2 regions of the Bacillus sp. JJ864 genome follow, and region 1 is predicted to be linked to the other one. Evidence: riboswitches for the same ligand, from Rfam matches in the RefSeq annotation. Region 1 holds a riboswitch; the other holds the start of a gene.
The links. A riboswitch is a leader RNA that binds a small molecule or an ion and turns the genes downstream of it on or off. The one in region 1 is predicted to bind cyclic di-AMP.

Region 1 (7,556 bases):
TTCAGTCATTTTTTGTTTTAGGTTGTAATTAACAAATTCGTTGATTTAGGGAAGGACTCCTTTTTTCGCAAAAAAAATAGTAGTTTTATATTCCAAAATTTTCTTATCATATGCTGTCTAGCTACACTATCTTTGGAGTAAGGGGATTCACTCAAAATTATGTTAAACTAAGAATAGAATTTGTAAGATTCGGAAATATTTTGTGATTCCTGTCTGAATAGCGATATTTAAATAAGTTATAACATTTATATACAGAAAGGAGGACTAAGATTGACCCTTAAAAAAGAAAGAAAGTTCAACTCATCGTTGCCCTCGAATGGAACTAGTGAAAAGTGGTTAGCAAGAGTCACACATTTACCTAGTTCTTATATGGTTTTTGTTTCTAGTATACTAATTTCTCGGCTCGGTGACGCTCTTTATACGTTTGCGCTTCCTTGAATTGCTTATGAGTTGACTGGTTCTGCAATAGTTATGAGTTCGCTTTTTGCTACTAGTGTATTACCTATTGTTTTATTTGGTCCTATCGTTGGCGTAATGGTAGACCGCTGTAATCGACGAAGGTTAATGTGGATAGCTGATTTAGGAAGTATGTTCTTGGTAGGACTAGTTCCAATTCTCCATTTTTTGGAGGTTCTCCAACTCTGGCATCTATACGTTATTTCTTTTATTTTAGCTGTCTTATCCATGTTATTTGATGTAGCTACTGTTACAGCAATTCCGTATATTGCAGGTCAAAAGTTAACAAAAGCGAATTCGGCATATCAAATGGTTAATCAGATTGCTAGTTTAGCAGGTCCAACATTGGCAGGAATGACAATCGTCATAATAGGAGGATTTAACGCGCTTTGGTTAAATGTCTTCTCCTTTTCCGCTACTTTAATTGTAGTATTACTCTTACCTGAATTAGGAGGAAATAAGGCCATCGTTAGAGAAGGTAATGTATTACAAGGCATAACAAGAGATATGAAAGAAGGACTGAAATGGCTGACGAATAATCGGCTAAACCTTGCTTTATCCCTACAAGCTATGGTTGGTAATTTTGGTGCCAGTGCTGTACTAGGAGTATTTATGTATTACTTGCTTTCAACATTACATTTAACTGCTGAACAAAGCGGTTATAATTATACTTTAATTGGAGTTGGAGGACTTTTAGGGAGCATGATTGCAGTCCCACTTGAAAGGTACATTCGACGCGGAATTCTTATCCCTGTTCTTCTAGGTATAGGTACTATCGGCTTAACTTATGCAATCTGGAGCAAATATTGGCTAGCACCTGGTATTGCTTTTGGCGTTGCAATGATCTGTAATATAGCTTGGAACACGATCGTAGCATCAATCCGGCAAGAAACAGTGCCTACCGATATGCAAGGAAGGGTTCTTGGCTTCTCACGAGTACTTACTCGTCTAGCTATGCCATTGGGTGCTTTAGTAGGTGGGATCATTTCTGCTTATAATCCAGTTGCAGTATTTGCATTGGCAGCAGCTGCAAAGGTTATGGAAGTTATGATTGCACTTTTTAGTCCTATCCGTAAGTTATGAGGAAAAGTTCTTCATTATATAGTTTCCTTATATAGGCTATAGAAAAGTAAGAGAAAAAATTTTTTCATAAGTACAAGTAGGAGGGAATACAATGGCATCATTTTTCATCATTTTAGGTGCGAGCATACTCGTGTTCATCAGCCTTATTCATATGTACTGGGGATGTGGCGGGTCTTGGGGAAGCAAGGTTGTTCTTCCGATGAAAAAGGACAGCGACGAATATGCTTTTGTTCCGCGGAAAATAGGAACTTTTGCAGTGGCACTTGCCATTCTATGTTTTGCTATGATTCTATTAGCGCAAAGTGGATACTTGGATTTCTGGAATCCGAGTCGTTATACAAAATGGGGATGTATGGTTTTAGTTGGGGTTTTCTTATTACGTGCAGTTGGTGATATGAAGTACGTTGGATTCTTTAAAAAAGTAAAGGGAACAAAATTTTCGGTGTATGATACGTGGTTATACAGTCCACTTTGTTTGTATATCGCTTTTATTTTTGTAGTGGCGGTTTATTGAGAGTAGTATGTGGAAGGAAAACTTTCGTTAAGGGAAGTTTTCTTTTTTGTATTTTCTCTCTTTACAATAAGAGTTTAGAAGAGTATATTAACAGACAAATGGAAAATTTTACAGCCGAATATCGCTTAATCCACTTAGGAGCGGGGGAACCAATTTTGTGCTTTGTCACTCGGGGTGAATCCTTTTTAGGTAGGGCTACTCTCAAGGTCCGAATCCGACAGCTAACCTCGTCAGCGTTTTGAGAGGGGGGACTTGTGTGTAAAAAACACTAGGTGCGGCCTAGTGTTTTCTTTTATTCTCTCTATGGTAAAAATTTACAATTAAACTTATCTCTATATTTAATGGAGAAAAATATAGAGATAACAGAGGAGAGGAAAAGAGTGAGTTGGCTTACAAGTCTAATTACAATTTGTCTGTTTGTAGTTGTCGCAAAACCGATGGGGGATTACATATACAATGTTTTTCAGCAAAAGGGACCATTTCAAAAGGTATTTGGTCCGCTAGAAAAAATTTTGTTTAAAGTAGCGGACATTAAAGGCTATAGTCAAAGCTGGAAGCGCTATTTGTTTTGTTTAATTATTACGAATCTATTTTTTATTCTTGTTGTGTATTCTATATTTCGGTTACAGGGGATGTTACCGTTAAATCCAAATCATTTTCCGGGAATGGAGCCGACGTTAGCGTTTCATACAGCCATTACGTTTATGACAAACGCGAATCTACAACATTATGGGGGCGAAAGTAATTTATCTTATTTCTCTCAAATGGCTGGGATAACGTTTATGATGTTTGCAGCACCTGCAACTTCAATGGCGATTGGGATTACGTTTATTCGTGTGCTAGCAGGTAAAAAAATTGGGAACTTCTTTGTTGATTTTGCTCAATCTATTATAAGGGTATTGTTACCAATTTCATTTGTAGCTTCGCTCATTTTTCTAGCACTAGGAACACCGCAGACGTTAGATTCTACAATTATCGCAAAAACGTTAGAAGGGACGGAACAGGTAATTCCCCGCGGGCCAGTAGCGTCTTTACTAGCTATTAAAGAACTTGGAGATAATGGCGGCGGTTTCTTTGGAACAGTTTCCGCACATCCTTTTGAAAACCCAAATATGATTAGTAATGTGCTGCAAATGATGCTGCAAATGTTAATTCCAATGGCATTTCCGTTTGTATACGGACGAATGGTTGGAAATCGGAAACAAGGAAGAATGTTTTTTGTATCGATGCTTATTTTGTTTATCGTTGGGTTTTCTACACTTGCCTTATCTGAATTGAAAGGAAATCCGCTATTAAATCAAATTGGTATAGAAAGTTCACAAGGAAATATGGAAGGGAAAGAAATGCGTCTTGGCGTTATATCTTCTGCTTTATATGCAACTGTTACAAGCGCTTCGGGGACAGGGGGCGTGAATACTACACATGATACGTTAACACCAATTGGAGGAATGGTCCCGCTCGTAAATATGCTTTTAGGAACTGTATTTGGCGGGATTGGAGTTGGATTCATGAACGTGATCATGTATGCAATGATTGCCGTATTTTTGGCTGGATTAATGGTAGGACGTACGCCAGAGTTTCTTAATAAAAAATTAGAAGGAAAAGAAATGAAATTAATCGCTATTACCATTGTGTCTCAGCCATTACTTATTCTTGGCGCTGCAGCAATTGCCTTTTCAACACATTTCGGAACAGATAGCATTTCGAATCCTGGTTTTCACGGTTTAACACAAGTTATATACGAATATACATCGTCTGCTGTGAATAATGGCTCCGGATTTGAAGGATTAAATGATAATACACCGTTTTGGAATATTTCAACAGGTCTCGTTATGTATATTGGCCGTTATTTTAGTATCATTACGATGCTTGCTGCTGCAGTTGGACTCAAAAAGAAAAAAATTGTACCTGAAACGATTGGTACGTTCCATACCGACAGTCGTTTGTTTGGCGGGATTTTACTTGGTACGATATTCATCGTAGGTGCTTTAACATTTTTACCGGTGCTTGTGCTTGGACCAATTGCCGAATTTTTAACAATATCATAAAATTATAAAGACGAGGGGCGCGTCAGCCTCTCGTTTTTATAATGAATTCTTTGTTGTTTCTAATGGCATTCATTATAGTATAGATATATGCTTTTGTTGAAGAATGTAATTGCTTTATAGATTGAAAAGTTTACTCTACATAAAGAAGGATGTGCAAATGGAATGTCATTACAATCAAAATATATAGCGGGAATTTCACTTGGAGTAATGGGAGTGGGGTTTGCCGCAACACTCCCGTTTCAAGGAACAGTAGCAGGTGGAATTATACAAGGTGGATTTGAAGCTGGTTTAGTAGGCGGGCTTGCCGATTGGTTTGCAGTTACGGCACTGTTTCGTCATCCGATGGGAATCCCAATTCCGCATACAGCGTTGCTACCAAAAAATCGGAAACGAATTACGAAAGGACTTGTTTCCACACTGGAAAATGATTGGCTGACGAAAGAAAGTATAACAAATAAAGTAAAAGAGATGCAGTTAGCACAAGTAGTATTACAAATTGCAGAAAGAGAGTTACAATCGGATAGCGTGAAAAAAGGGATTGTTACAATTGCTGAAAAAGCAATCCTTCAAATTAATACTGAAAAATTAGCTACTGTAATTGAAAAAGAATTAAAAACGTATTTGCATACGATTAACACAGAAAATATACTGCAAGTCCTTATTGATCAATTAGTTGTACAAGAATATGATGAAAAAACACTTGATTATATGTTAGTGAAAGCAAAAGAGTGGACAGCTCAAGACGAAGCACGTTATCAGCTTGGAAGTTTAGGCATGAAAGCGATGGAAAATATAAAAGTAGATGGATTTTTACAGTTTACGCTTAAATCCTTTATGAATATTGTCGATGAAGAAAAGATCGGAAACATTTTGCAGAAGTTTGTGATTAGTAATATTAGTAGTTTACAAAATCACGATAATAGCACAAGACAACTTATATTAAAGAAGATTCGGCAAGAACTTATTCATGTAAAGGAAAATGAAGCAGTATTACAGGAATTAGAGAATTGGAAGGAAAGTTTGATTGCAAATTGGGAAGCTAGTGAAAAAATAACAGAATTGTTGGAACAAGTACAGGAAAGAGCAGTTGCTTTTATTAAAAAAGAAGAGTTTACAGATAAATATCTTCTTTCATTTTTAATAACGCAAATGAATAAAGTAAAAGAAGATCCCGTAACGATTCAAAAAATGGAAGATTGGTTGCAAAAGCAAATTGTAACCTTTGTCGAAAACAATCATTCTAAAATAGGAAAGCTTGTACAAGAAAATCTTGATAAGCTAGATGATCAGACACTAATTGAAATGATTGAAAATAATGTAGGGAAAGATTTGCAGTGGATTCGTGTAAATGGTGCTGTTTGTGGCTTTATGATTGGGTTAGTTTTGGAAGGTTTAAAAGCAATTATATAATGAGTGAGAAGAAAAGTTATATGGGGGAAGGATGTGAATGTTAGTAAGGGAGTACTTGCTAACAACCATGAAAATAAAAGTGATAATCGCTGATGATAACTCATTTATTAGAGAAGGCATGAAGATTATTTTAAGTACATACGAAGAATTTGAAGTGTTAGAAACAGTAAATGACGGACAAGAGGCTCTAGAGTATTGCAAAAAATATGATGTAGATATTGCGCTTTTAGATGTGCGTATGCCGAATATGAACGGCGTGGAAGCAACGAAGTTAATTTGTGAACAAACAAAAACAAAGCCGCTCATTTTAACGACATTTGATGATGACGAATACATTTTAGATGCAGTGAAAAATGGGGCAAAAGGTTATTTATTAAAAAATAATGATCCAGAGCGTATTCGAGATGCGCTAAAAAGTGTCTATTACGGACAAACTGTGATGCAAGATGTAGTCCTTGATAAAATTAAATTAAACTTACAAGAAAATAAAGAAGAGTCGAAAATAGATACGAGTCTTTTCACAGAAAGAGAGCTTAGTATTATCGCTCTTATTGCGAAAGGCTTTTCGAATAAAGAGATTTCAAAACAGCTTTTTATATCAGAAGGAACGATTGCGAACTATATTACGTCAATTCTTAATAAAACGGGACTCGAGCATCGTACGCAAATTGCAATTTACTATTTAAAGGGAACCGTGGATTAAAAACATGGAATTTTGGATGATTATTAGTAAGCTGATCGTTTTCTTATACATCGTGTTCAGTTATGTCCATTCTAGTGTGACGAATTTACCATGGATTGTATTTGCTTTGCTTCTATATTTTTGTGTAAATGTTGCGATTTATATTTTCAAAAAAGATGCAGTGAAAAAAGGGCTCGGCATTAGCGGTATGGAAGAACGGACAGCTTCTATTAACGGGACGATTATTGTTGATGGTACAAATGGTTTTTCCGTGACAATGTTATTACCGATGCAATAAAGAATAAGTGAGATGAATGATCTCATATGAAAAGAATGAACTTATGCACTGAGCAGGTTCATTCTTTTTTCTTATAATAAGAGCAGAGAAACTGAAACAGGGGTGAAATGATGAACGCATTAGAAATAAAAAACTTAACGAAAAAATTTGGTGATTTCATCGCAGTAGATAATATGTCTTTAGCTATTAAACAAGGAGAAATATTTGGTTTTTTAGGCTCAAATGGTGCTGGTAAAAGTACAACAATTAATATGGTTGCTGGGTTATTACGAAGTAACGAAGGCGAGATTTGTATACTAGGGAAAAATATAAAAAAGCATAATCGTTTTGCAAAAATGAATATCGGTATTGTCCCGCAAGATATAGCAATTTACGAAGAGTTAACAGCCTATGAAAATGTAAAGTTTTTTGCAGGATTATATGGTTTACGAGGGGCGGAATTGAAAGCGAGAGTAGAAGAAGCTCTTCAATTTGTAGGACTTAGTGATAAACATAAAAGCTACCCAAAAAATTTCTCTGGTGGAATGAAGCGAAGACTTAACATCGCTTGTGCGATTGCGCATCAGCCGAAGTTAATTATTATGGATGAGCCGACAGTAGGGATTGATCCGCAGTCAAGAAACTACATTCTCCAGTCTGTTCGAAAGTTAAATGAAATGGGGAGCACAATCATTTATACAAGTCACTATATGGAAGAAGTGGAGGAAATCTGCACGAAAATTGCGATTGTTGATCATGGAAAGATTATTGCAGAAGGAACGAAAGAACAGTTAACAGCGATCATTACTGATACGAAAGATATTTGGATTGAAGTGAAATCGCTTGAAAATATGAATGTGAACCAACTTAAAGAAATTAGCGGGGTTAAGGCGGTTCAAATAGAAGAAAACATAATTAAAGTGAATTCCGATACAGGAGTGAACAATTTAAATAAAATCATTCAATATTTTATTAGTCACGATGTAGAAATACGATCATTAGAAGAACAGGCACCAAACCTTGAAACAGTGTTTTTGACATTGACGGGAAGAAAATTACAAGATCAATAGTAAATAGAAAAAGGAG
Region 2 (7,556 bases), on a different contig from region 1:
TAAAATCAGTAAAGGATGAAATAGTATTGTTACCGCAATTAATTTCATTTCCTTTCCTTCAATCTTCTTCCCTAAAAATTCTGGTGTACGTCCCACCATTAATCCCGATATAAAGACCGCGATGATTGCGTACATAATAATATTGATAAATCCTGCACCGACCCCGCCGTATACTGTATTTAACATCATATTTACAAGTGGTACGAGTCCTCCGATTGGTGTCAACGTATCATGCATTGTATCAACAGCACCTGTTTCCGCTGCAGTTGTTACTGTTGCGTATAGTGAAGAAAATACGGTTCCAAAGCGGACTTCTTTTCCTTCTACGCTGCCTTGAGTATGCTGCATTCCCATTTCATTTAACGCTGGGTTTCCATGTAACTCTGACGTTACAATTGTTGTAAACCCCATTAAAAATACGATGAATAAAGAAACGAAAAGAACGCGTCCTTGTTTTTTATTCCCTACCATTCTTCCGTATGTGAATGGTAAAGCTGTTGGTAACAGCATCATAAGCATCATTTGTAAAATGTTACTGATTTGACCTGGGTTTTCAAATGGATGCGTTGAGTTTGCCCCGAAAAATCCTCCGCCGTTGTTCCCTAATTCCTTAATAGAAACGAAAGAAGCAACCGGACCACGTAATATACTTTGTTTCACACCTTCAATTGTATGAGCTGTAACTGCTCCTTCTAACGTTTGCGGTACACCAAGTGCAACGAAGATCAATGCTGCTATAAATGCAATTGGGAGAAAAACTCTCGTTAAAGCACGTGTAAAATCTACGAAGAAATTTCCAAGTTCTCTCCCTGCTAAACCTCTTATAAAAGCCATTACAATCGCTAATGTTGTTGCTGGTGCTGTAAACATTAAAAACGTAATTCCGATTAATTGTGATAAGTACGAAACACCATTTTCACCGCTGTAATGCTGTAAATTTGTATCTGCCATAAAACTAATCGCTGTATTAAAAGCCAGTGTAGGTTCCATCCCCTCAACATGAGCTGGATTTAATGGCAATACACCTTGCAGGCGAAGTATGAAATAAACAACAACAATCATAAATCCATTAAGCGCAACTAATGATAATGCGTATTGCTTCCAACTCTGGTTATAAGGTTTCACACCGGAAATTTTTAAAATAATATTTTCAAAAGGTCCGAACACTCTATCCAATTTGCTATTTCCTTGAAACGCCTTCTCTAAATAAATCCCGGTTGGCTTTGCAACAAGAACAAATAATAACATTGTGACCAAAACGGCAATCCAAATCATAATAAACCTTTCCCCCTAATTAAAACTTTTCTGGATTTAATAGCGCATAAACTAAGTACACAGTAAGTAAAGCAACAATAATTGATACTGCAATAGTCATTGCTTCTTCCCTTCCTTCACAACATGATCCGACCATCTTGCAAGACCAATCATTGATCCAACTAACACAATTAAAATTCCTATCATAGCGATATCTAACATTCTTCATCCCTCACTAAATGTAAAATTTTACCATCGAAAGCATAAAAAAGAACACTGAGGATCTACTCAGTGTTCGAAAATGAACAACACAAAAGTAAACCTCCTCTCCAAACGCTTACGAGGTTAGCTGTCGGATTCGGGCCTAAAGAGTAGCCCTACTTTCATCATGAAAGATTCACCCCAAGTGACAATGCACAAAATTGGTTCCCCCGCTCCATTTCTGGACTCAGCGATATCAGGTTGTTTTTTGGAAATTTTATGAACAATTTATGAATGTAAATATACTCCTCTACATTTCGCTTGTAAAGAGGTAAAATAACGAAAATATAAAAATATAAGACCTTTTAAACGCTTACATTGAGGATAAATACATCTTTATCATCTTTTTTCTTTGATTTTCTTCCTTTTTCATTATGTATACGTTCTTTTACAAGTGAAAAAAGAAGATTATCTCAATAAATCAAATACAACAGGACCCGTTTTCCTCCCTTTGTTTGAAACCTCGCACGTGGCAAAAAAAGGCCCTGACCGCTTCTATGCACGGCCAGGACCTCTCTCTAAAAAATGCAGTTTTATACCTTTTTTTCAACATGCACATCACTGCCACGCTGAATTCAATAGGACCCGCTACTTTGCTTGCTCCCTCTGTTTTATACTTCGCGCGTGGCACAAAAGGCCCTGACCGCTTCTATGCACGGCCAGAGCCTCTCGCCCATCTAAAAAAGAGGTTTTCATGCTAGTTTTTCAATTCATATTGATAAATAACCTTCTAAACTATAAAAAAGACCGTAAGTTACGACCTCGAATATATACTTGCACCAATTCTGCATGCTGCTTCTCATATTCGATAATATCTTGTTCTAAATATAAACGGATATCTTCTGGCGGAAGAATCACATATGGCTTCGGAAAGAATGGATCATGTTCTGCTAATTCATGTACTCGTTCTAACGATAGTGCCCAGCGCTTTGCTAACTCGCGGCAAAGTAATACTTTCATCGTTTCTTTCATATCCGATTCCTCCGCCCCTACTCTAAAGTCAAAAACGAAATATTATCACAAGTTGTAAACACCACTAATTTAATTCCAATCGTTTCATAGAGGTGCTTTGGATATTGTTTATTTCGCGTGACAACTGTAATAGGCGCGGTAAAAGAAGAGCGAATACGTTCAGCGAAGAAGCTAATTGTAGACAATTCATCTCCTAGTAAAATCGCTTTGTTAATTCCTTTGCATATGTTCACAATCATGCTCGGATCATCCGGACAACAATATGCTTGTTGAAACCCACATGCTTTCACTTCACTTACCACATGCTCACTTGCTGCAAAAATGACCATTTCACTTTGAAACGGTGCTAAATCCTTTAAACTCTTTACTTTCGCAGCTTCTCCTACACAAATGAGCGTGTACTCTTTTTCCTTATCCATGCACTAGATCCTCCTTCACATAAAAGAATTTTTCAGTATAGATTAAAATTCTCTTATGCTAGTCGGATCGATGAATTGATGTATTCACTTGCACCATCCTCTCTCAACACGCTTACGAAGTTAGCTGTCGGATTCGGGCTTTGAGAGTAGCCCTACCTTCGAAAAAGGATTCACCCCAAGTGACAATGCACAAAGTTGGTTCCCCCGCTCCAAAGTCTGGATTAAGCGTTCTTAAAAATAGATTCTGGCTGATATATTACTCCTAATTTTGGAAAAAGTAAACATGAAAAAAGCCAATTTTTTTAATTGGCTTTTCTAAAAATATATATATTTATGCACGTATATTTCTACGTCCATACGCAAAATGGTTCGTTGGTCCGTGACCGCTGCCTATGTTCAGCTCATCTTCAATTGCTATACTAATAAAGTTCTTCGCTTCACGAACTGCATCTACAGTTTCGCAACCTTTCGCGAGTCCTGCTGTTACAGCTGCGGCAAACGTACAACCGCTTCCGTGTGTTTGTATCGACGCAATCCGTTTACTTCTATACTCCATAAACTCATTTCCATCAAACAATAAATCAATTACTTCATTCCCTTGATACGCTGCATGTCCGCCTTTCATCACGACAAACTTCGCACCTAAATCATGCAATCTTTTCGCAGCTTCTTTACTGTCTTCAATCGTATGAATCTTCATTCCTGTTAATACTTCTGCTTCAGGAACATTTGGCGTAATTACCGTTGCAAGCGGCAATAAATGTTCTTGTAATGCTGCTACAGCTTCTTGTTGTAATAACGATGCTCCGCCTTTTGCGATCATAACAGGGTCTAGTACAATATTATTCCATGAAAATGATTTAATATTTTCAGCTACGATTTTAATAATCTCACTACTAAATAACATCCCAAGTTTCACTGCATCTGGCGTTAAATCCGTACCGATAGAATGTAACTGCTTTTCAATTCCTTCTACAGGAACAGGATACACCCCTTGTACACCAAGCGTATTTTGGGCCGTAATCGTTGTAATAGCTGTCATTCCGTACACACCGAGCTCTTGAAATGTTTTTAAATCTGCTTGAATCCCCGCACCGCCGCCGCTATCAGAGCCAGCAATCGTTAATGCTTTATTCACTCTCATTTCACTCACCCTTTTTAACCAAAGTAACGATGATAAATCGTTTTTGCTTCCGCTATATCCTTTGTCCCATGCACAAGCACACGGCCGTCTTGAAATGCTACTAACCGTTTATTCTCAACAGAAAACGATAATAAATACGGATTCACTGTTAAATCCGTTACACGGTTTTGCAGCAGATTTTTATACATAGACAAATGAATCTGCTCTTTATGCGGCGGACGAATTTGTACTGTATTTCTACCGCATAAAACAGCCGCCCTGGAAGTATTCTCCTTGCTTAAATACGGATAAACGGCTTCTTCTCCGCACGATAAGCAGTGCTTGTTTCGCAACTTTTGTACATTCATGCATGAATATTCATTTTTCCACACATCAAATGACACAAGCCCCTCACGAAGTGCCTCGTAATCTTCTACTAAAACCTTTAATGCTTCCGCAACTTGATGTGAGACAACAATAGATACAGCAGGCGAAATAATCCCCGCTGTATCACATGTCACTCCCCCAAGCGGGATCGACTGCAATAAACAAGATAGGCACGGCGTCTTTCCTGGTAAAATCGTATAAGAAAGACCGTAACTCCCAACACAAGCTCCGTAAATCCATGGAATAGAATGCTTTTGCGATATATCATTTACAATAAACCGTGTCTCAAAGTTATCTGTTGCATCGATGATGAGATTTACACCTGTAACAAGTTCTTCTAGTTCTTCTGCTGTTACATCTTGCACATAAGTTTCTACAACTACATCGCTATTAATGGCTTGTAAGCGCCGCTTAGCTGCCACTGCTTTTGGTAAATGATTTTCTACATCTTCCTCGCAGTATAACTGTTGGCGCTGCAGATTACTCCAATCAATGTAATCACGATCAACAATCGTCACTTTGCCAACTCCAGCGCGAACGAGCATCTCTGCATTTGCACTACCAAGCGCTCCCACGCCGATTATAAGTACATGTTTTTCTCTTATTTTGTTCTGTCCCTCTTCCCCAATTGGAGAGAACAACACTTGACGAGAATACCGGCTATTCAAGGATACTCATTCCTTCTAACGGGCTACTTGCGGCCCCGCAGCGCTTACGTGCAATACGTCCTGCTTCAAACCCTAATCTTCCTGCCTGAATACTAAGCTTCATTGCTTCTGCCATTTTCACAGGATCTTTTGCCCCGGAAACAGCTGTATTTAACAACACGCCTTCTGCACCTAATTCCATCGCAAATGCTGCGTCAGCCGGACTACCAATGCCCGCGTCAACAATAACGGGAACAGTTGCTTGCTGGATAATAAAACTTAAATGTAACGGGTTTACAATGCCAAGACCAGAGCCAATTGGCGATGCACCCGGCATAATCGCATGAACGCCTAATTCTTGTAATTTACGTGCTAATACAACATCATCAGACGTATACGGCAAAACGATAAACCCTTCTTTTAATAGCATTTCTGACGCTCTTAACGTTTCAACTGGGTCTGGTAATAACGTTTTATCATCACCAATTACTTCTACTTTAATCATGTCGCATAATCCTGATGCTTTTGCTAGTTTTGCAATACGCACCGCTTCTTCTGCTGTTTTTGCTCCTGCTGTATTGGGAAGAAGGGTATACTTTGTTACATCAATTTTTTCTAGTAAATTAGGCTGCTCTGCATCAAAAATATCCATACGACGCACCGCAAACGTTAAAATTTCTGCTTCTGATACTTCAATCGCTTTCTTTTGTACATCAAAATCTGAAAATTTCCCTGTTCCTAATAACAATCTAGACTGAAAAGTAAATGGTCCAATTTTTAACATAATCAACCGCCTCCTACGAATGTGACAATTTCAATTTGATCTCCCTCAAAAACAGATGTATCTTGATGATCCTCTTTTTGTAAAATATCTTGATTACGTTCTACAACAACAATTTTCGTCTCTAATCCTAAATGAACAAGCAAATCAGCTACCGTCTTAACCTCAATTGGTACCTCTACTTGCCTACCGTTAATTTTTAAATTCAAGCTTTCAGCCTCCTTATTAAAGGTATAACAAACTTAAAATCCTTTTCTTTTAGGGTGGGCGAGTGGTCCTAGCCTTGCATAGTAACGGTCAGGGCCTTTTTCTGCCACTTCCCTTGCTAAAAACACGAGTGCAGGTCTCCTTTTTGCCTAACAGTAACTTATATGTTGAAAATGAAATTGATTTACATAGATTGAGAAAGCAATGAATCTAGTAAACGATTTTCTTGCTTTCCTTCTATAAGATCAGCCATATACTCTCCTGAAACTGGACTTAATAAAATTCCATTTCGGTAATGGCCCGTACAAGCATATAAACCAGTAATTTCTTCATGTCTGCCGATATATGGCATACTGTGATTTGATTGTGGACGTAATCCTGCCCATGCCCCGTCCCATTCTGCTTCCTTTAACGCTGGAAGAATCTGATACGCACGCTCTAATATAGAAGTAATACTTTCAGGATGCACTGCCTTGTTATATGTATGAGGTTTCATTGTTGCCCCAATGACATAACGTCCACCGCGCTTCGGTGCGATATAGAATCGCTCTTGAAAAATAGGTGCTTGTAATAATGGCTTACGACTGCGCACTGCAACGACTTCACCTTTAACAGGATATGTCCCCCACTCACGGTGAAAATATTTTAATAGTTTTGTACTCCATGAACCGCCTGCAATTACTACGTTTTCACATGAAATTGCGCTCTCTGTTGTAAGCAATCCTGTTACACGATTATCTTTCATTTGAATATCAAACACTTCAGTTTCTTCATATATATCCGCTCCAGATATCGCAGCAGAGTGAGCAAATGCTTTCGTCAGCTCCGGGGCAATCACATGACCATCTTTTGGGTGGTAGACTGCTCCAATAATCGAAGTAGATAAATAGGGTTCTTTTTTCCGTAGTTCTTCTCCTGAGATAAAATGGGACTCTTCTCCTGTTTGCTGCTGCCATTTCATAATATGAAGAAGCCGTACACTCTCTTCTTCATTTTGAGCAATACGGTAAATTCCTTTTTCTTCATATCCTATATCAATTCCGGTTTTATCACGTAATAGACTTGCAAGTTTTGGAAACATCGCGCGGCTTTTCCTACCTAATTCAAACAGCGGATCGTATTCATCCCATTCCGCCTGTACACCTAATAGTCCAACTGCTGCTTTAGACGCTTCAGAAGCAATCTTTTGTTTTTCAATAATAGCAACTTTATAACCTCTGTCAGCAAGGAAATGTGCAATCGAACTTCCGATTACACCGCCGCCAACGATGGCAACATCATATATTTTTTTCATGATTTCTCGCCCACTTTCGTATCGTTTCCTTATATAACTTCGCCTGCTCATTCGGTTTTACTGCACTTAAAATTCCGGACATAATCGCGATACCAGCAGCACCGGTACCGAGTACTTCTGCCGTATTATTAGGAGTAACCCCTCCAATAGCGGTAATTGGGATTGCTAAATGTTTTGCCATTTCGGTAATCCCTGCTAATCCTCTTGGCGG

Region 2: it holds a riboswitch for cyclic di-AMP, as region 1 does, so the genes downstream of both, V7024_RS15045 (hypothetical protein) here and kdpA (potassium-transporting ATPase subunit KdpA) in region 1, are expected to answer to the same signal.

Annotation. Positions count from the first base shown of each region.
Region 1 is NZ_JBALLY010000032.1:15,000-22,555, reverse strand. Features, by position in the region: partial or broken gene V7024_RS06370 (MFS transporter) at 370-1,539, shown strand; gene V7024_RS06365 (DUF3995 domain-containing protein) at 1,631-2,053, shown strand; cyclic di-AMP (ydaO/yuaA leader) riboswitch at 2,166-2,305, shown strand; gene kdpA (potassium-transporting ATPase subunit KdpA) at 2,395-4,101, shown strand; gene V7024_RS06355 (DUF445 domain-containing protein) at 4,264-5,511, shown strand; gene V7024_RS06350 (response regulator transcription factor) at 5,579-6,214, shown strand; partial or broken gene V7024_RS06345 (sensor histidine kinase) at 6,219-6,380, shown strand; partial or broken gene V7024_RS06340 (sensor histidine kinase) at 6,375-6,491, shown strand; gene V7024_RS06335 (ABC transporter ATP-binding protein) at 6,602-7,540, shown strand.
Region 2 is NZ_JBALLY010000091.1:9,898-17,453, reverse strand. Features, by position in the region: gene kdpA (potassium-transporting ATPase subunit KdpA) at 1-1,275, opposite strand, end outside; gene kdpF (K(+)-transporting ATPase subunit F) at 1,295-1,375, opposite strand; gene V7024_RS15055 (signal peptide protein) at 1,372-1,476, opposite strand; cyclic di-AMP (ydaO/yuaA leader) riboswitch at 1,575-1,718, opposite strand; gene V7024_RS15050 (hypothetical protein) at 2,251-2,487, opposite strand; gene V7024_RS15045 (hypothetical protein) at 2,505-2,906, opposite strand; cyclic di-AMP (ydaO/yuaA leader) riboswitch at 3,000-3,144, opposite strand; gene thiD (bifunctional hydroxymethylpyrimidine kinase/phosphomethylpyrimidine kinase) at 3,238-4,059, opposite strand; gene V7024_RS15035 (thiazole biosynthesis adenylyltransferase ThiF) at 4,065-5,084, opposite strand; gene V7024_RS15030 (thiazole synthase) at 5,077-5,847, opposite strand; gene thiS (sulfur carrier protein ThiS) at 5,850-6,053, opposite strand; gene thiO (glycine oxidase ThiO) at 6,236-7,345, opposite strand; gene tenI (thiazole tautomerase TenI) at 7,329-7,556, opposite strand, start outside.